Regions from separate parts of the Streptomyces sp. NPDC057136 genome, predicted to be linked through region 1. Evidence: riboswitches for the same ligand, from Rfam matches in the RefSeq annotation. Region 1 holds a riboswitch; each other region holds the start of a gene.
The links. Region 1 has a riboswitch for cyclic di-AMP ahead of ACFT7S_RS17760 (peptidoglycan DD-metalloendopeptidase family protein). Riboswitches for the same ligand answer to the same signal wherever they lie in the genome.

Region 1 (5,002 bases):
CGCCGAGGGCTACGAGCAGGTGTCGATGCGGATGTTCCGCCGGGCCGACGCCCCACACGAGGGCCCGGACGACTACGCCTGCCAGACCGACGGGATGATCGGTCTCGGCTGCGGCGCCCGTTCGTACACCTCGTCCCTGCACTACTCCTTCGGCTACGCGGTGGAGATGCGGGAGATCCGGGGCATCATCGACGGCTTCACGACGACGGAGGACTTCTCCCGGGCCGAGGTGGGACGGTACGTCGACGGCGACGAGGCGCGCAGGCGCCACCTGTTGCAGTCCCTTCTCCAGGCCGACGGGCTGGAGCGCGCGGAGTACCGCGCGCGGTTCGGCACGAACCCGTACGACGACTTCTCGGCCGAGCTGGACCGCTTCGCGGCGCGCGGCTGGCTGGCGGGGCCGGTGGGCAACGGCCTGCTCCGCCTCTCCCCGGAGGGACTGGCTCATTCCGACGCGCTGGGCCCGGAGCTGTTCTCCCCCGCTGTACGGGCCGCGATGGCCGCGTACGAAGTGAAGTGAGCCCTTCCATGGACCTGACGATCCTCTACCGGGGCCCGCTGGCCTCGTGCGACTACGCCTGTCCGTACTGCCCGTTCGCCAAGCGGCGCGATACTCCTGGGCAACTGCGCACCGACCGCGCCGCCCTGGAACGCTTCACCGCGTGGGCGGCGGCGCAGACGGGCGACCGGCTGTCGGTGCTCTTCACACCGTGGGGCGAGGGGCTGGTCCGGTCCTGGTACCGCCGGGCGCTGGTCGAGCTCTCGCGGCTGCCGCACATCGGCCGGGTCGCCATCCAGACCAACCTCAGCTGCCGTACCGGCTGGCTGGCGGACGCCGACCTAGACAAGGTGGCGCTGTGGTGCACGTACCACCCGGGCCAGACTCCGTACGAACGGTTCCTCGGCAAGTGCCGTGACCTCGCAGAACTCGGTGTCCGTCACAGCGTCGGGATCGTCGGACTCGACGCTCACCTCGACGAGGCACGGCGGCTGCGAGCGGCGCTGTCCGACGAGGTCTATCTCTGGGTCAACGCCGCCGAAGGGCACACCTATACGGACGAGGAGGCGGGCCGCTGGACGGCCCTGGACCCCCTGTTCCCGTACAGCCGGCACCCCCACACCTCGGCCGGGCTGCCCTGTCGGACCGGTGAGTCGGTCATCTCGGTGGACGGCGACGGCACGGTGCGGCGGTGCCACTTCGTCCGCGCGGAGCTCGGCAATCTCTACGACGGGAGTTACCGCAGGTCCTTGGGCCCGCGCGGCTGTCCCCTCGCCGTCTGCGACTGCCATATCGGCTATGTGCACCTGGAGACGCTGCCGCTGTACGACGTCTTCGCGGGCGGCGTACTGGAACGGATACCGTCCCGGCGTGCTCTCCCTGTTCTGGAGCGTGCGCTAGAGCGGCAGTAGGTCCGGGCGCTTGGCCTCGACGTGGTCGCCTGACGATTCGCCGCGCAGCCGTCGCCCGATCCAGGGGACCAGATACTCGCGGGCCCAGTGGATGTCGTCGCGCCGGTCGTCGAGCGGGCGGCGCAGGGCCTGCGGCGGCCATGCCTGGTCGGGGTCGGCGGGCACCTCGATGCCGAGGACCTGGGCGGCGCGGAGCGCGACCCTGGTGTGCCCCTCGGGCGACAGATGCAGCCGGTCGTCGTCCCAGGCCCGGCGGTCCTGCACGGAACGCAGCGACCACAGGTCGAGGACCGGGCAGTCGTAGCGGTCGGCGATGGAGCGCACATGGGCGGTGTAGGTGGCGATCTTGCCCCGGAGGTGGCGCAGCACCGGCATGTGGCGGGGGTCGAAGCCGGTGGTGATCATGACGGTGCCGACCGCGCCGGCCAGTTCGGCGACGGCGCGCTCGAAGCGCTCGGCCACGTCGTCGGGGTCGCTGCCCGGCCGGAGGATGTCGTTGCCGCCCGCGCAGAAGCTCACGAGGTCGGGTGCCAGTTCCTTGGCTCGCGGGACCTGTTCCTCGACGATCTGGTCGAGGAGCCGTCCGCGTACGGCGAGATTGGCGTACCGGAAATTGCCGTGCCGCGATGCGGTGAGGCCCGCCCCCTCGTCGGATACCGGGAGCTGATCCGCCAGCAGCACAGCGAACCGGTCCGCCCAGCCGACAAAGGTTCCATCGGGGCCGGGGTCGCCGACGCCCTCGGTGAAGCTGTCGCCAATCGCCGCGTACGACCCTATGACGCTCTTGACGCCCATGACGTCCTGGAGACCGCGCTGATTGAGTTTCGAATCGTCTGCCACAAGGACTTATCCTGCACCTACGAATGTGACCTACGCGACCGTAATAAGGGGTTGACGGGTCGTGAGATAGACCACCCGGTCAGTTTTTGGTAAAGCCGGAATAAGTGGCGGCCCCCGCAGAACCGGTGAGAACGCGAAGAAGGGCGGTGCGCCGCCGGCGCACCGCCCTTCTTCACTGCTGCTCGTCTCAGATGGAGACGCCGTGCTGACGCAGGTACGAGACCGGGTCGACGTCCGAGCCGTAGCTCGGGCCGGTGCGGACCTCGAAGTGGAGGTGCGGGCCGCTCGAGTTGCCGGTGGAACCGGAGAGGCCGATCTGCTGGCCGCCGGTGACGGTCTCGCCGACCGACACGTTGAGCGAGGTCTGGTGGGCGTACTGGGAGTACATGCCGTCCTCGTGCTTGATGACGACCTCGTTGCCGTACGAACCGCTCCAGCCGGCCGAGACCACGGTGCCGGGGCCGATGGCCCGGACGCTGGTGCCGGAGGCGGCCTGGAAGTCCGCACCGGTGTGGTAGCCACTGGACCACATCGAGCCGGAGGCGCGGTACGGCGTGGTGACGGTGGCGTCGGCCACGGGGGTCGTCCAGCCGGAGCTGTTGCTCTCCGAGGCGCCGGTGGCGGCGCTGGTGTTCGTCGAGGCGGCCGACTCGGCGGAGGAGGAGGCCGAGTTGGAGGACGTGTCCGCCTTCGGGGCCGCGGCCTTGGAAGCGGTGGCCTTGGGGGCAGCGGCCTTGGGAGCAGCGGCCTTGGGAGCAGCGGCCTTGGGAGCAGCGGCCTTGGGAGCAGCGGCTTCGGCGGAGCCGGACGCCTTGGCGCCGAGCGTGAGTTCGGTGCCGGGGAAGATCAGGCCCGGGTTCTCGCCGACGACCTCGCGGTTGTCCTTGTACAGCTTCTGCCAGCCGCCCTTGATCTTCTGCTCGGCGGCGATCTTCGACAGATAGTCGCCGGCGGCCACGGAGTACGTCTTCGGGGCGGTCTTGGACACGGCGGCGGGCGCGGTGTGCGCAGCGGCGACCGAGGCTGCCGCGGGCTTGGCGGCGGGCGCGGCCTGCTCCGCGGCGTGCGCTCCGGTGGCGCCGATCAGCGGAAGAGCGAGGACTGCGCCGCCGGTCCCGGCGGCGAAGATGCCGCGGGCGATCGGGCTGGACTTCGGACGACGGTGCTTACCCTGTGCGGGCATGGGGGAATTCCTCTCCGGCGCCTGCGAGGTGAGCTGTCGGGTTCGGGCTGGAGATGCCCGGTCGCGCTGGCGCGACTTCACCCCGAGCCGTTCCGGATTGCTCCGGACCAGCGGCTTACCTGGGTCCCCCGCTCCTGCCACGCGTGAGTGGGTGCGGATTCCGGGCGGCGGCAGGATTAGGCGGTCCGTCCGGATTGACGGTGACCGTAAGCGAGTAAGGACGGCCGGAACAAGCCATGTCCGACGCACCGGAATGCGAGATTCAATTCCGGCGCGGATTTCCGGTCACACTGCGTGGATTACGGATCTTGGCATTCCGTGCGGGGGGCGGAATGCCCGTCGGCCGGGCCACCACGCACCGTCACGGATATGATCCCGCTCACCAGTCGACCACCATCTCCCCCATAAGCAGGGCATGTTCTGCTAAATGCACCAATACGGACATGCCCCGATCACGGCGTACGGCGGAGCCTCAGCACCCTCGCGTCGAGATCGCCCCGGAGCCCGGTATCCACACCCTGATGGAGCAGCACCGAACCCTCGTACACCGCACCGGTGTCGAGGCACATGTACCTCGCCGAGGGGTCGAGCCCGCGCAGGCGAAGCGCAGGGGGTCGCTCCCCGTACCTCTGTGCCTCCAAGTACATGAGGACGACGACGTCCTGCCCGTACACGTACTGGACCGCACTGAGCCCGCCGCGTGGAGGCCGCAGCCGGTACAGCGCGCCCCGCTGCACGACCGGTCGGATCTCCTTGTACAGCGCCACCCAGCCCCTTGCCTCGGCCAGCTCCTCCTCGCTCCATTCGGTGAGGTCGCCGCCGACGCCGAGCACTCCGGCCATGGCACTGACGAACCGGAATCCCAGTGAGCTCACCCGGCCGTTGAGCTGGGTGTTCGGGCTGTCCGTCACCCAGGCCGCCATCACCCGCGCCGGATGGATCTGCCCGAAGCCCTCCTGGATGGCGAGCCGGTCCAGCGGGTCGGTGTTGTCCGACGTCCACACCTGGTCCGTGCGGGAGAGGATGCCCAGATCGATCCGGCCTCCGCCGCCCGAGCAGGACTCGAAGGCGACGCCCGGATGTGCCGCACGCAGCTGGTCGAGCAGCCCGTACAAGGCCTCCACGTGCTCGACCCACAGCTTCTGCGGATACTCCTCGCCGGGCCAGCCCGCATCCGTGAAACACCGGTTGAAGTCCCATTTCACATAGTCGACGGGGGCGCCGGAAAGCAGGGTGTCCAGCTGTTCCCAGAGGTACGCCCGCACATCGGGCCTGGCCAGGTTGAGCACCAGCTGATTGCGGAATTCGGTGCGGGTCCGTCCGGGATGGTGCTGCACCCACTCCGGATGGGCGCGGTAGAGATCGCTGTCGGCGTTGACCATTTCCGGCTCGACCCAGATGCCGAACCGCATCCCGAGCCGGTGCACTTCCTCTGCGAGCGGTTTCAGACCGCCGGGAAAGCGCGCCGGGTTCGGTGTCCAGTCGCCGAGCCCGGCGCGGTCGCTGGTGCGCCGGCCGAACCACGCGTCGTCCACGACGAACAGCTCGACGCCCAGGCCGGCGGCCCGC
Region 2 (5,002 bases), on a different contig from region 1:
GAAGCGCAGTCCGTCCCAGCCGCCGCACCCCGCGAGGTGAACCGCCGATGCTGCCACCGGAGTTCCCGCCGCTCCCCGCACTGACCCGTGCCGAGGGGGAGTTCATCGACTGCTACCTGGAAGTGCTCGACCAAGTGGGCCGGATCAACCCGGCCCGCGGCAGCGACACCTACAGCGCGCTCCGGGCTGCGCAGGCGCTGGCCTCCCGGGCGGGAGCGCTGCGTGACGCCCTCGTCTCCATGCACGAGCGGGGCGAAACGCAGATCCATGCGGGCACCCTGGCGCGGGCGTTGCGGGTGCTCGACGGGGAGCGGCGCGCGGAGCGGGTCACCGTACCGCCCGTCGGCACGAGTTGATCAACTGCTTCCCCGACTCCCCTTCCCGACCGGCTCTTCGCGCACACTCTCCCGACACGCCCGGCACTCGGAGCGAATTCCCTCGCTCGTTCGGCGTAGACCGTTCCCCTTTCGAGGGACAGCTCAACTTGTGCAATGCGTGCGGGCCGTGAGCGGAATTCAGCGCTCCGCCGCTGGTACGAGGCCGGTCGGGAAGCTCGCCTCCCGACTCAAATCCACCCTGTCCACCCAAATGGATCATTCGTGACGAGCCTCACATAACACCGATTCAACTCAGAAAACAGACACCGAGTGAGTCAAGATCCCTGGGACGACAAGCCCCCGCCACCGCGGCGGGGCGGTCCGGGCGGACGCCGAGTCCTGCCGCTGTCCGGATGACTGGTCGACAGGAGTGGATCGGCAGGAGTGGAGGACCCGAGCACAACGGGTCGACCGGGTGACCGGCCGTCCCTCGGGGTGAAGCCGCCATGTGCGGCCGGGCAACTTCGCCAGCCCGAACCCGACAGGTCATCCTTCACAGGCGGCTGACGAAGGGTTGCGCATGTCTGCGCAGGTTCGTGTCCCGTCACTTCTCGCCCGAGCCGGTACGGCCTCGGCACTCACTCTCGCCATCGGCACCACCATGCTGGCCCCGGGCATCGTGAACGATGCCGAGGCCGCCACCCATTCGACGAAGGCGCTCAGCATCGCCGCCTCGAAGAAGGGTTCGCCCTACCAATACGGTGCCGCAGGCCCCCGCCGGTTCGACTGTTCGGGGCTGACGCTGTACTCGTTCAAGAGGGTGGGCAAGAAACTTCCCCGCACGGCCCAGCAGCAGTACAACAAGACCCGCCACATCTCCTCGTCGCAGCGTAAACGCGGCGATCTGGTCTTCTTCCACTACGGCCGCAGCGTCTACCACGTGGGCATTTACGCCGGCCGCGGCCGGATCTGGCACTCCCCGAAGTCCGGCTCCGTCGTGCGCCTGGAGCGAATCTGGTCCAAGAGCGTCTGGTACGGGCGGGTGCGCTGACCGGCGCCCCTGCTGTCTCAGTGCAGCAGGGGCCCGCCCACCAGCACGAGCCCGAGCGCGGTGAGCGCCGCGCCACTGCCGCCCTCGATCGCCCTGGCGGTACGCGGCCGACGCAGCCACCGGCCGAGCCGGTCCACGAGCAGGGCCACGGCCGGGAACCAGATGAGCGCCAGCAGCACGACGACCGCGGCGAGAAGCAGTGTCCTCGGCAAGGGCGGCCGGCCGTCCGGAACGAACTGGGGCAGCAGGCTGAGGAAGAGGACGGGCGCCTTGGGGTTCAGGGCATTGGTGAGGAACCCCTGACGCAGCGAGCGCCCGAGCGCTTCGGGTGTCTCCCGCGGTGCCGTGTCCTGATCCGCTCCGGCCGTCGCCGGGCGCCGCCGTATCGCGTACAGCGCGCTGAGTCCTAGGTAGAGCACGTACGCGCCGCCGAGCAGCTGGACGGTGCGGAAGAGCACGGGCATCGTCACCAGCACCGCGGCGAGGCCCGCCACGGCGAGCGCGGTGTGCACCAGCAGACCCCCGGCGACTCCCAGCGCGGTGGCCACCCCGGCCCTGCGCGAGGCCAGGGCATTGCGTACGACCACGGTGAAGTCGGCGCCCGGCAGCGCCACCATTCCCGCGGCGACTCCGGTGAAGGCCAGCAGTTGTGCGTCCATGGGTACACCATGGACGCACCGAGCCCTTAGCGTGTACTTGCAATCTTCTGGGTCTGCCAAAAGGAATGCTTAATGTACGACCCGACGCGCCTGGCGGCGCTGGTGGCGGTCGCCGAGGCGGGTTCGATCACGCGTGCCGCAGCCCGTCTGGGCTACACGGCCCCCGCACTCTCCCAGCAGCTGGCCAAACTGGAGCGGGAGGCCGGTGCGGAGCTGTTGGTACGCCACCACCGCGGCGCACGGCTCACGGCGGCGGGTGAGCTGCTGGCCGGACGGGCTCGGAGGGTGCTGGACGAGATGAACCAGGCCCGCCACGAGCTGGCGCGGCTTGCCGGGCTGTCGGGCGGGCGGCTGAGGGTCGCCACCTTCACCACGGCCGGCATTCATCTGCTGCCTCCGGTCCTGAGCGCGTTCCGGCGGGCCCATCCGGACGTCGAGCTGACCGTCACGGATCTGGAGCCGCCAGGCGGGGTCGCCGCCGTGGCCTCGGGCGAGGTGGATCTCGCGCTGACGCACGCGTATGAGCCGGCTGTCGCCGATCCGCCGCCTGCGGGGGTCACCGTCGAGCCGCTGCTGGTCGAGGAGCTGGTCCTGATCACCGCCGTCGGGCAGGTCCTCTCGGAGGGCACGGGGCGGCTGCCGGTCACGGAGCTCGCCGGCCGTCCCCTGATCAGCAGTGCGCCGACGCATCCGCCCCGGCGCGGTGTGGAGAGGGCCCTGGCCGAGGCGGGGGCGACGCCGGCCGTGGTCTGCGAGTCCCCCGGCTACGCGCTGGTGTGCGCACTGGTCAGTGCGGGGCTCGGGGCGGCCGTGGTGCCGGAGATGGTCGCCGCGATGTCACCGACGCCGCTGGCGGTGCGGCGGCTCGACCCCGCCGCCTTCCGGCGGACCATTTCGGTGGTGCACCGCGGTGACCGGGCGACCGCGGCGGCAGCGACCCTGACGGCGCTGTTGCGCAGCGGCTTCGGCCGCGCGGCCGCTGGGCAGTGATGGACCGTTTCGGCGGGGTCAGCTCTGGACAGGGACGGTCCACGGCAACGCGATCGAGACGGTCTTGCCCCCGTCGGCCGTGGGGCTGACGGTGAGCCGCCCGCCGCACTCCTTGGCCAGACAGCGGATGATGACCATGCCGCGCCCGTTGTCCTGCTGGACGGCCGCGGGCAGCCGCCGGGGCCAGCGGGGGTGACTGTCCGTCACCCCGACGTACAGCTCCTCGTCCCGGTCCAGCCGGAGGTCCACGGTGAAGGTGGGCGACTGGCCGAGGGTGTGCTGGACGGCGTTGGTGGCCAGTTCGGAAACGATCAGACGGATGCTGTCGGCGATCTCGGCGTCGTCCGGGAGGCCCCACTCGGTGAGGACCCGGGCCACATATCTGCGCGCCGAGGACACCGAGACCGGATCGCTCGGCAGAGTGACGGATGCTTCTTGCTGGTCTGCCATGCGGCGCCGTCCCTTCCCGGCCCGGCCGATCGAGATCGGCCGGGGTTGTGCTTCGCGCCAGATTGACACTGATGCTGCCCTCTGTAACGACGATGCACCAAGATATGCATATACCTGTCGCCCAAAGCGGTGAACTCTGCCACGGAAGACTGCATGGGGGCGACGCCCCGGAACCCGTACCGGAGGACGGCGATCGACCCCTCAGCCGACCTGGGCCGACGCCCCTTCGGGAGCGGTCCGTACGATCGTGTCCACCGCGGCCGAGACCTGCTCCGGCGTCAGATCGGCCCGCGCGGTCAGCCGCAGCCGCGAGATCCCGTCCGGTACCGACGGCGGCCGGAAGCAGCCCACCGCGATTCCAGCCGCGCGGCAGTCGGCCGCCCAGCGCACCGCCGAGTCCGCGGACGGCGCCCGGACGGCGACCACCGCGGCGTCGGGGCGGGCTGCCGTGAGCCCGGCCGCGGTCAGCCGTTCGTACAGGGCCGTGGCCACCGCACGGGCGCGGTCCGCCCTCTCCGGTTCGCGCCTCAGCAGGTCCAGTGCGCCCAGGGCCCCGCCGGCCGCCGCCGGGGCGAGTCCGGTGTCGAAGATGAATGTGCGGGCCGTGTTGACCAGGTGGTCGATGACCCGGGCCGGTCCGAGGACCGCACCGCCCTGGCTGCCCAGCGACTTGGACAGGGTGAGCGTGGCGACGATCCCCTCGCCGCCCGCGAGCCCGACGGCGGCGAGCGCGCCGCGCCCGCCTTCCCCGAGGACGCCCAGCCCATGCGCGTCGTCGACCAGCAGTGCGGCGCCCTCGGCCCGGCACGCGTCGGCGAGTTCCGTCAGCGGAGCGGCGTCGCCGTCCACCGAGAAGACCGAGTCGGTCACCGCCAGGGCCCGTCCGTCGTGCGCGTGCAGGGCCTTGCGTACGGCGTCGGGCTCCGCGTGCGGCACCACGGCCGTCGCGGCCCGGGAGAGCCGGCATCCGTCGACGATCGAGGCGTGGTTGCCGGCGTCGGAGACGATCAGGGAGCCGTGGCCGGAAAGTGCGGTGAGGGCGGCGAGGTTGGCCGCGTATCCGGAGGAGAACACCAGGGCCGCTTCGAAGCCACAGAACGCGGCCAGTTCGGTTTCGAGTGCGGCGTGCAGGGCGGTGGTACCGGTGACGAGTCGCGATCCGGTGGCACCCGCGCCCCATCGATGTGCCGCCTCGGCGGCCGCCGCGGTGACCTCGGGGTGCCGGGTGAGACCCAGATAGTCGTTGCTCGCGAGGTCCAGCAGTTCCGTTTCGGCGGGGCGCGGCCGCAGGGTGCGGACGAGTCCGGCAGCGGCACGGCGGCGGGCCTCGTCGTCGATCCAGTCGAACGGGGCGAAGGACATGTGGTGGTCCCTTTTGTAGGCAGCTCACAGACCCTAGCCGGGGGCGCAGCAGGTCAGGGTGTGGCAATACCCACACCCTTCGCCGCCTCTTCTGTCTGGTTCCTCCTTGGCCGATGGCCGTGCCGTACGTCAGGATCATCGCCATGGACCTGCTGAACACGCTGGTGGACAAG
Region 3 (5,002 bases), on a different contig from region 1:
GCATGAACGGAGCGCCACTGCCGCCGCAGCACGGCTTTCCGCTGCGGCTGGTGGTGCCCGGCTGGTACGGCATGGCATCCGTGAAGTGGCTGCGCGGGATCACGCTCACCGCGACCCCGTTCACCGGATTCCAGCAGGCGGTTGCCTACCGCTACCGGCAGGAGGCCGGTGAGCCGGGCGAACCCGTCACCCGCATCGCTCCCCGGGCGCTGATGATCCCGCCGGGCTTTCCGGACTTCATGTCGCGGACCCGTGTCGTACGCCCAGGAGCGGTGCTGCTGGAAGGCCGCGCGTGGTCCGGGCGCGCCCCCGTCGTACGAGTCGAGGTGAGCACGGACGGCTGCCGGACGTGGAGCGATGCCGTCCTCGGTACGAGCACTCCGGAGGAGCACGGCGCGCACGCCTGGGCATGGCGGGGCTGGCAGGCGCACTGGACGGCCACCCCCGGCAGCCACGTGCTCGGCGTCCGCGCCACCGACGCCACCGGCAGCACCCAGCCCGTCGTCCAGCGATGGAACCGTGGCGGTTTCGGCAGCAACCACGTCCAGCGGATCTCCGTCCTCTGCGCACCGGAGACCGGCTGACCGTCGTCCGCCGCGAGAGTGGTCATGAGTCCGCCCGGGATGCCGTAGAGTTGTGTTTACGACGCGGGGTGGAGCAGCTCGGTAGCTCGCTGGGCTCATAACCCAGAGGTCGCAGGTTCAAATCCTGTCCCCGCTACTGAAAGATCCGGGCCCGGCACGCACACAGCGTGCCGGGCCCGAGTCGTTTCCTGGGTCCGGCAGGCCGACAGCGTGTGACCGGGGCGTGCGTAGTACCTCCGCGCTCCCCCCTTTGGCCGACGAGGAGTCGCCGCGCGGCGCGGCTCCGGTCAGCCTGGGTGGGGCGCGGTACCGTCCGCAACCGTAGGCGGACCCGGGCAGGAGAACTCAGGTGGGGAAGCGGGACACAGGGCGGCGCGGGGCTCCCGGGGGAGTCCGTGCTCGTCGGTTCGTCCGCATGCTGCCCGCGCTGATGATCGCGGGCGGGATGCTCTTCGACCTCGCGACCCCGCCCACCTTCACCCCCGTGCCCCTCTTCGTGGCCGCTCCCCTGATCGCCGCACCGTTCTTCTCGCGGGCCGGCACGCTCCGGACGGGAATCGCCGCCGCCCTCGTCATGGCGGTACTGGACCTGTACAGCCGCACGCTCAGTCAGGTCGAGCCGGTCATCGAGCTGGTCACCGTGGTCACCGCCGGGCTGCTCGCCCTCTTCATCAACGGTGTCGTCCGGCGGGGCAACGAGCAGCTGGCATCGGCCCGGGTCATCGCGGAGACCGCCATGCGGGCGGTGCTGCCGACGCCGGCCGACCGGATCGGCGGGCTCCAGGTCGCGGCACGGTACGAGGCGGCTCAGGCGGACGAGTTCGTCGGCGGTGACCTGTTCGCCGTCGTGGACACTCCGTACGGGGTACGGCTGGTGGTCGGGGACGTACGGGGCAAGGGTCTTGACGCGGTCGGGGCGGTGGCGGTGGTCATCGGGGCGTTCCGGGAGGCCGCCGAGCAGGAGCGCTCTCTGGAGGGCGTGGCGCAGCGCCTGGAGCGGGCGCTGGCGCGGGAGCGGACGCGGCGCGGCGGGCTCGATGCCATGGAAGGGTTCATCACCGCCGCACTCGCCGAGATCCCGCCCGGGGTCGGTCTGGTGCGGCTCGTCAACCGGGGGCACCCCGAACCGATCCTGCTGCACGCCGACGGAAGGCTGGACGTGCTCGTGTCGTCCTCGCCCGCGCTGCCGCTCGGGATGGATCTGGGTGTGTGGCCGGACCGGTCGGAGGAGTGGCCGCTGCCCGCGGGGACGACGCTGCTGATGTTCACCGACGGCCTCTCCGAGGCACGCGACGCGGCCGGGGCCTTCTACGATCCGGCTGCCCGGTTGCGGGGGCGGATCTTCCCCGGGCCCGAGGAGCTGCTGTCCGCGCTCACCGACGACGTACGCCTGCATACGGGCGGTCTGTCCACGGACGACATGGCGCTGCTCGCGGTCGGCCGGCCGGCGGAGGGGCAGCCCGAGCGGCGGCGGACCGTGAAGATCGTGGGCCGGGGAACCCCCGGGGGAGCGGAATGAGCCAGTCGGTGACGGGCCGTCGGCGGGCGCCGCGCGACCGGTGCTGCGGAGCGGGGCCACCGTCCGTAACCGAAGGGTGCCCCTCCGCATAACATTTGACGCAACGTCAGAAATCGGATGGCGGACGAGGGGTGTTCAACTCGCCCGATTGCACCCGGTTGTATCCCGGTAAGTCCAGGCCGAAGTCGCGAATGATCACTCGGAACAGCTTGGAATCGGACCCGTCCGTCTATTAACGTTCGATAACGCAGCGCGGTCGTCCCAGTCGTCGTAAGAGGCGGCACCGTGCGCGAGCGCCGAATTCCGCAAGGAAACCGGGGAACCACCTACATGGGGTGAATCGGGCCACCTGTGTCTCGCGAGAGGCAGAGCGGCCCGTAGGAGACCTTCCTGCTCCGAACCCGTCAGCTAACCCGGTAGGCGAGAAGGAAGGAAAGGAGTGCGCCCACGTGGCGTCCAACAAGCCTGCCCCCGAGGCCCCGTCACCCTTCGGCACCGATACTCTCGGTGCCCAGGACAGGACCTGGGAGGAATGGAATCCCACCGAGGAGTCCATCCGGCCCGTTCGCGGCAGGCATCGCGTAGCCAAGCAGCGCGGTCTCGCTCGTAGCTCCACCGTCCTCGGGGTCGGCGTCATCGCGGCAGTCGGTGCGGGTGGCATGGCCACCGCTCAGGGCAAGCCGCCGGTCTCCATCTCTCTTCCCGATTCCATCGCGGACAATCTGCCCGACGCCAAGTCCCTTCCCGGCGTCGGCTCTTTGATGTCCGACGACTCCGACGCGAAGGACACCGCCACGGTGGCCGCGTCGTCCCCGCTCACCACCGCCGGCATCACCACCGCGGAGGCCGAGCAGGGCACGACGGACGCCGGAGAGGCGCTGCGCACCCGCATCCTCCAGCAGGCCGAGCAGCAGCAGGCCAGCGCCGACGCCGAGGCCAGGGCCGCCGAGGAGAAGGCGGCAGCCGAGAAGGCCGCCGCCGAGGCCAGGGCCCAGCAGGACGTGGCCGAGGCCAAGGTCGCCGCCGAGAAGAAGGCGGCCGAAGAGGCAGCCGCGCGCAAGGCGGAGGCCGAGCGGCTCGCCAAGCTGGCCGCCAGCTTCACCCTGCCGGTCTCCTCGTACACGATCACCTCGACCTTCGGTCAGTCCGGCCCCATGTGGTCCTCCGGCTACCACACCGGCCTCGACTTCGCGGCGGGGGCGGGCACACCGATCAAGGCCGTGCACGGCGGGACCGTCACATCGGCCGGCTGGCACACTTCGTACGGCTACCACACCGTCATCGAGCTCGACGACGGTACCGAGGTCACGTACAGCCACCAGTCCTCGATGAACGTCACCGCGGGCCAGAAGGTCAACACCGGCGACGTCATCGGCCGCGTCGGCGCGACCGGCAATGCGAGCGGGGCCCACCTCCACCTGGAGGTCCACACCCCGGGCGGCTCGGGCATCGACCCGATGAGCTGGTTGCGCAGCAAGGGCCTCCCGGTCTGAGACCCGGCAGTTGAGACACCGCGTCCCGTTCCCCGGACGCACCTGAACCCCGGCAGCCCTGACGCACACCCCCCGACGTCAGGGCTGCCGGTTTGCCGTTTTTTGGGGCGCTTTCGCGCCGGGAAACGGAATAGCGCGGTTCGGTGACGGGGTTGAACCACCCATGACTTCTCTCCGTACGCTCGGCTCCTCCGGCCTTCAGGTCTTCCCCCTCGCCCTTGGTGGCAACGTTTTCGGCTGGACGGCCGACGAGACACAGTCCTTCGCCGTGCTGGACGCCTATGCCGCGGCGGGCGGCAACTTCATAGACACCGCCGACTCGTACTCGGCCTGGGTGCCGGGCAACGAGGGCGGCGAATCGGAGACCGTCGTCGGCAAGTGGCTCGCCTCGCGCGGCAACCGCTCCGAGATCGTCGTCGCCACGAAGGTCGGCGCCCACCCCTCGTACAGGGGGCTCTCCGCCACCACCATCAAGGGCGCGGCCGAGGAATCGCTGCGCCGGCTCGGCACCGACCACATCGACCTCTACTACACGCACTTCGACGACGAGACCGTCCCCGTCGAGGAGATCATCACCGCCCTCGACCAGCTGGTGAAGGACGGCAAGGTGCGCGAGATCGCCGCTTCCAACATCAGCCCCGAGCGGCTGCGGGCCTCGCTGGACTTCTCCGAGCGTGAGGGCCTGGCCCGTTACGTCGCACTGCAGCCGCACTACAACCTCGTCTCACGCGACACCTACGAGGGCGGGCTCCAGGACACGGCCGCCGCCGCCGGCCTCGCCGCCGTCCCGTACTTCGCACTGGCCTCTGGTTTCCTCACCGGCAAGTACCGCGCGGGCGCCACGGTCGACAGTCCGCGGGCCGACAAGGCGGGCCAGCACCTGGAGTCGGAGCGCGGGCAGAAGGTTCTCGCCGCGCTCGACAGCATCGCGACGGAGCGCGGAGCGGAGATCGCGACCGTCGCCCTGGCCTGGCTGGCCTCCCGTCCCACCGTGGTGGCACCGATCGCGTCGGCCCGTACGGTCGAGCAGGTGCCCGCGCTGGTCGCGGTCGCCGGCCTTCAGCTGACCGAGCAGGAGCAGGCGGCGCTGACGGAAGCCTCCGCCTGACGCACTCAACGCACCTGACGGCGAGGTGAGTCGTACGGGTGTGGGTGGTGCGGGTGTGAGTGGTACGGCGGCTGTTGGTACGCACGCTGCTGGTACGGCGGCTGTTGGTACGGGAATCCGGCGGGCGGGGCTGCCCGGTTCAGGTACGGGTTGTAGCCGCCGTACCACTGGTGCGGGGCCGGGAGCGGTGCCGACGGGCGCGATCCGAGCCGGCCCGCCGCGTACGTCAGGGCCGGGCCCGCGACCTCCCTGCGCTCCCAGAGGTGGTGCAGCAGCTCCTGCTCCCGTACGGCGAAGT
Region 4 (5,002 bases), on a different contig from region 1:
GTGTAGCCGGCGTCCCGGAACACTTTGATCATCTTGTTGTTGGCGGGCAGCACCTCGGCGGCGAAGCGGCGGATGCCCCGCTCGCGGGCGACCGCGGCGATGTGTTCGAGGAGCGCGGAGGCCACCCCGCGGCCCTGGTGGGCGTCCTGGACGAGGAAGGCGACCTCGGCCTCGTCGGCGGGGGCGGTGGCGGGCCGGCCCTGTGCGTCGATGCGGTCGTAGCGCACGGTGGCGATGAACTCGCCGCCGGTCGTGACGGCGAGACCGACCCGGTCGACGTAGTCGTGATGGGTGAAGCGGTGCACGTCCTTGGCGGAGAGACGCGGGTACGGAGCGAAGAAGCGGTAGTACTTCGACTCGTCGGAGACCTGCTCGTAGAAGCTGACCAGCCGCTCGGCGTCGTCGGTCGTGATCGGCCTGATGCGCGCGGTGCCACCGTCGCGGAGCACCACGTCCGCTTCCCAGTGGTCGGGGTACGCGTGATGCGGACTCTGCTCCGGCGTGGGCTGCATGGGCAAAGCCTACGGCTGACGCACCGGTCGCGGAGGGATCGGGGCCGGGGCAGTCTGAGGGTGCTCGACCGGCCGCCGCGGCCGGGCCCTGGACCGGGCACAGCAGTGCGCACTGCATGAGAGACTGGTCTAGACAACCATTGATTCGTGAAGGGCAGAACCATGGCTGAGCGCCGCGTCAACGTCGGTTGGGCCGAGGGCCTGCACGCCCGCCCCGCTTCCATCTTCGTCCGTGCCGCCACGGCCTCCGGCGTCCCTGTGACGATCGCCAAGGCCGACGGCAACCCGGTGAACGCCGCGTCGATGCTCGCGGTGCTCGGCCTGGGCGCCACCGGCGGCGAGGAGATCGTGCTCGCATCCGAGGCGGACAACGCCGAAGTCGCCCTTGACCGCCTGGCCAAGCTGGTCACCGAGGGGCTCGAGGAGCTTCCGGAGACGGTCTGATTCCGGTCGGATCCGACCGGAATCAATTCTGCGACCGAGTCGCGGCACCCCTGAACGGGTGCCGCGACTTTTTCGTTTCCGAAAAGGCGCCGGACCGACTTCAATTCAGGCAGCACAAAGAAAGCCCTGCGGAATTACCTTCTTTGTATACGGCGTAATTGTTAATGACGGACGCCCGCGATGTTTACGGCGTGTTGCGAAGTGCTCACCCGGGACGGCACTGGACTGCGTCCCGGCCGGTCGGGGCGGGCGTCCGGACGGCGCAGCCGATGGGCCGCGACCGCACGCTCGGCGTGCTGGACGGCCAGCGCCCTGGCCCGGTCCGCGTCACCGCGGGCGACCGCGTCCACGATCGCCCCGTGCTCGGCCCAGGACTCCGCGGGCCGTACGGGCTGCTCGACCGCGTACATCCAGGTGATCTTGTGCCTGAGCTGGGTGAGCAGCGCGATGAGGCCGGGGCTGCCCGACGCCTGCGCGAGCGTCTCGTGGAACCAGCCGCCCAGGGAGCGCAGATCCTCGCCCTCGCCCCGCCGCACCCGCTCCTGGCCCAGCCTGACCAGGCCGCGCAGCACCTTGAGGTGCGCCTCGGTGCGCCGCTGCGCGGCCCGCGCCGCGCCGAGCGGCTCCAGCAGCATCCGAACCTCCAGGAGGTCGGCGGCCTCCTGCTCGGTGGGCTCGGCCACGCACGCGCCGGCATGGCGCCTCGTGACGACGAACCCCTCGGACTCCAGCGTGCGCAGGGCCTCGCGCACCGGGACGCGCGAGACCCCGTATCGACGCGCGAGCAACTCCTCGGTGAGGCGGCTGCCGCGATCGAAGACACCGGAGACGATGTCGTCACGGATTGCCGTGCATACCGAATGCGCGGGAATGCGCATATCCGAACCTCCGCCTTAATCCCCGCGAAACGCGGCCGATCGACGCCTGTTCTGCGACTCTATTGCAATGAGCCCGAATTTCCGACGGCAGAGCGGAATCCAGGGATATCTTCTGGCCACGGAAGGCTTCGGCGGACAGACTCCGGGCGATACGCCGAAGGCCCCGGCGGGGAGCCGAGGCCTTCGGGAAGCGCTGTGGTGCGACGCGTGGTCAGACGTTCAGACCGTGCGAGCGCAGGTACGCGACGGGGTCCATGTCGGAGCCGTACTCGGGGCTGGTCCGGGCCTCGAAGTGCAGGTGCGGTCCGGTGGAGTTGCCGGTCGAGCCGGAGATGCCTATCTGCTGCCCGGAGGTGACGCTCTGACCGACGGAGACACCGATCGAGGAGAGGTGGCCGTACTGGGTGTACGTGCCGTCCGTCATCCGGAGCACGATGTTGTTGCCGTACGCCCCGCCCCAGCCGGCCTCGACGACCGTGCCTGCACCGACGGCGACGACGGAGGAGCCGGACGCGGCGCGGAAGTCGACACCCGAGTGGCTGCCCGAGGACCACAGGGAGCCGCTGGACTTGTAGCCGGTGGTGACGAACGAACCGGCGACCGGGAGGTGGAAGGAGTTCAGCCGCTTGCGCTCGGCCGCGCGGGCGGCGCGGGCCTCGGCCTCACGGATCTCCTTGGCGCGGGCCTCCGCCTTGCGCTTCGCTTCCGCCTTCGCCCTGGCTTCCGCCTTGGCCTTGGCCTCGGCGACAGCCTTGGCCTTCGCGGCGGCCTCGGCCTGCTGCTCCTGGGCCTCGGCCTGGGCGGCGATCTGGTCGGCAAGGGTGCCGTCGATGGCAACCGCCTGGGTCAGGCCGGTGTCGCTGACGGTACGGGCCTCGTCGGCGGCGAGGGCCGGAGAGGCCATCCCGCCGATGACGCCTGTGGTGGCCAGAGCCGCGATGCCGGCGACCCGAGCACTCTTGCGCGTCAGGCGGCTCGGAGCACGGTGCTTCCCGGTGGCACGGGTGAACGCCATGGAGGGGCTGATCCTTTCCTTCCTTCTCGCCTACCGGGTTAGCTGACGGGTTCGGAGCAGGAAGGTCTCCTACGGGCCTCTCCGCCCCGAAGGAGCGCAGACGTCCGATTCACCCCAGGGACTTCATGGGTCCCCGGCTCCCCAGGCTCGCGCCTGACGGGGACTCGGCGATGGCTGCCCGGCGCCACGGATGCGGCATACACATGACGGACAGCCGAGCCGACGCTAAACGGGGTCACTTTCAATCACCAAACGGACAGGCTGATTTGTAGTACATCCCACAGGGCAGACAGGTAACCTCCGCATCAAAGTCGGACAAAAGGGAAGGACCCCGAGGGGAACTTGCCCATCGGGGTCCTCTTTGTGTGCATTTGTGAGTACGTCGGAGAGCAGACCGCTCGTCAGCCGCTGACGACCGACACCTCGCCGATTCCCAGTGCGCGGACGGGGTCCGCGATCTGGGAGGCGTCACCGACGAGCACCGTGACCAGCCGGTCCACCGGGAACGCGTTGACCACCGCGGCCGTCGCCTCGACCGTGCCCGTCTCGGCCAGCCGCGCGTACAGCTGGGCCTGGTAGTCGTCCGGGAGGTGCTGCTCGACCTGGTCGGCGAGGGTGCCCGCCACGGAGGCCGCCGTCTCGAACTTCAGCGGGGCGACGCCCACGAGGTTCTGCACGGCCGTCTCGCGCTCGGCGTCGGTGAGCCCGTCGGCCGCCAGCGTCCGCAACACCTTCCAGAGGTCGTCCAGCGCCGGCCCCGTGGACTCCGTGTCCACCGAGCCGCTGATGGCGAGCATCGCCGCTCCGGTGCGCCCGGACGAGGAGCCGGGAGCCGTCGAGCGCAGCACCTGCCCGAAGGCGCGTACGCCGTAGGTGTAGCCCTTCTCCTCGCGCAGCACGCGGTCCAGCCGCGAGGTGAGGGTGCCGCCCAGGCAGTACGTGCCGAGGACCTGGGCCGGCCAGACGCTGTCGTGCCGGTCGGCGCCGATGCGGCCGATCAGCAGCTGCGTCTGCACCGCTCCGGGACGGTCCACGATCACCACGCGGCCGCGGTCGTCGGCGGTGATGGGCGGGACCGGGCGGGGCTCGGCGGAGTTGCCCGACCAGTCACCGACGGTGTCGGCGAGGAGCGCGTCCACGTCGACCCCGGTGAGGTCGCCGACGACGACCGCCGTCGCGGTGGACGGACGGACGTGTGCGTCGTAGAAGGCGCGCACGGCCGCTGCGTCGATCCGCGCCACCGTCTCCTCGGTGCCCTGCCGCGGACGCGACATCCGCGCCGTGGCGGGGAAGAGCTCCTTGGAGAGCTGCTTGGCCGCCCGGCGGGCGGGGTTGGCCTGCTCGTGCGGGATCTCGTCGAGGCGGTTGCCCACCAGACGCTCGATCTCGCTCTCGGAGAAGGCGGGCGCCCGCAGCGCTTCGGCGACCAGCCCGAGCGCCTTGGTCAGCCGGGAGACCGGGACCTCCAGCGAGACCCGGAGACCGGGGTGGTCGGCGTGCGCGTCGAGAGTCGCGCCGCAGCGCTCCAGCTCGGCGGCGAACTCCTCGGCGGAGCGCTTGTCCGTGCCCTCGGACAGGGCGCGCGCCATGATCGTGGCCACACCGTCGAGGCCCTCGGGCTCCGCGTCCAGCGGCGCGTCCAGGAAGATCTCCACCGCGACCACCTGCTGGCCGGGGCGGTGACAGCGCAGCACGGTGAGGCCGTTGGGCAGGGCGCCACGCTCAGGTGCGGGGAAGGCCCAGGGCCTGGCCACGCCCGCGGTCGGCTGCGGGTGGTACTCCATCGCTACTCCAGTCACAGCGGCGTCGCTCACTGCTCCGCCCCTTCCTGCGTGTCGGTGCCGGCTTCGGCATCGGCGTCGGCCGGCGCTTCGACCGGTTCGTAGACCAGGACCGCGCGGTTGTCGGGGCGCAGGCAGGCCTTGGCGGCCGCCTGGACCTCCTCCGCAGTGACGTCGAGCACCCGCTGCACGGCCGTCAGGGCCAGCTGCGGGTCGCCGAACAGCACGGCGTACCGGCACAGTTCATCGGCGCGGCCCTCGACCGTACCGAGCCGGTCCAGCCACTCGCGCTCCAACTGCGCCTGGGCCCGCTCCATTTCCTCGGGCGTGGGGCCCTCGGCTGCGAACCTGGCCAGCTCCTCGTCGACCGCG

Region 2: linked by a shared signal. The riboswitch ahead of ACFT7S_RS11695 (C40 family peptidase) and the one ahead of ACFT7S_RS17760 (peptidoglycan DD-metalloendopeptidase family protein) in region 1 are both predicted to bind cyclic di-AMP.
Region 3: linked by a shared signal. The riboswitch ahead of ACFT7S_RS13720 (M23 family metallopeptidase) and the one ahead of ACFT7S_RS17760 (peptidoglycan DD-metalloendopeptidase family protein) in region 1 are both predicted to bind cyclic di-AMP.
Region 4: linked by a shared signal. The riboswitch ahead of ACFT7S_RS31050 (M23 family metallopeptidase) and the one ahead of ACFT7S_RS17760 (peptidoglycan DD-metalloendopeptidase family protein) in region 1 are both predicted to bind cyclic di-AMP.

What each region holds. Positions count from the first base shown of each region.
Region 1 covers NZ_JBHUUV010000013.1:6,674-11,675, reverse strand. Annotated here, with positions in the region: gene ACFT7S_RS17775 (STM4012 family radical SAM protein) at 1-520, shown strand, start outside; gene ACFT7S_RS17770 (STM4011 family radical SAM protein) at 529-1,410, shown strand; gene ACFT7S_RS17765 (SGNH/GDSL hydrolase family protein) at 1,396-2,250, opposite strand; gene ACFT7S_RS17760 (peptidoglycan DD-metalloendopeptidase family protein) at 2,438-3,433, opposite strand; cyclic di-AMP (ydaO/yuaA leader) riboswitch at 3,439-3,597, opposite strand; gene ACFT7S_RS17755 (alpha-galactosidase) at 3,886-5,002, opposite strand, start outside.
Region 2 covers NZ_JBHUUV010000007.1:114,962-119,963, reverse strand. Annotated here, with positions in the region: gene ACFT7S_RS11705 (ATP-dependent Clp protease proteolytic subunit) at 1-40, shown strand, start outside; gene ACFT7S_RS11700 (hypothetical protein) at 48-356, shown strand; cyclic di-AMP (ydaO/yuaA leader) riboswitch at 708-893, shown strand; gene ACFT7S_RS11695 (C40 family peptidase) at 898-1,368, shown strand; gene ACFT7S_RS11690 (LysE family translocator) at 1,386-2,027, opposite strand; gene ACFT7S_RS11685 (LysR family transcriptional regulator) at 2,100-3,017, shown strand; gene ACFT7S_RS11680 (ATP-binding protein) at 3,036-3,467, opposite strand; gene ACFT7S_RS11675 (8-amino-7-oxononanoate synthase) at 3,669-4,829, opposite strand; gene bioB (biotin synthase BioB) at 4,973-5,002, shown strand, end outside.
Region 3 covers NZ_JBHUUV010000009.1:17,512-22,513, reverse strand. Annotated here, with positions in the region: gene ACFT7S_RS13735 (sulfite oxidase) at 1-584, shown strand, start outside; tRNA gene ACFT7S_RS13730 (tRNA-Met) at 647-720, shown strand; gene ACFT7S_RS13725 (PP2C family protein-serine/threonine phosphatase) at 934-2,103, shown strand; cyclic di-AMP (ydaO/yuaA leader) riboswitch at 2,388-2,541, shown strand; gene ACFT7S_RS13720 (M23 family metallopeptidase) at 2,553-3,596, shown strand; gene ACFT7S_RS13715 (aldo/keto reductase) at 3,760-4,704, shown strand; gene ACFT7S_RS13710 (PrsW family intramembrane metalloprotease) at 4,710-5,002, opposite strand, start outside.
Region 4 covers NZ_JBHUUV010000035.1:34,569-39,570, forward strand. Annotated here, with positions in the region: gene ACFT7S_RS31035 (GNAT family N-acetyltransferase) at 1-512, opposite strand, end outside; gene ACFT7S_RS31040 (HPr family phosphocarrier protein) at 675-956, shown strand; gene ACFT7S_RS31045 (GntR family transcriptional regulator) at 1,118-1,834, opposite strand; gene ACFT7S_RS31050 (M23 family metallopeptidase) at 2,046-2,849, opposite strand; cyclic di-AMP (ydaO/yuaA leader) riboswitch at 2,862-3,029, opposite strand; gene ACFT7S_RS31055 (M16 family metallopeptidase) at 3,251-4,633, opposite strand; gene ACFT7S_RS31060 (M16 family metallopeptidase) at 4,660-5,002, opposite strand, start outside.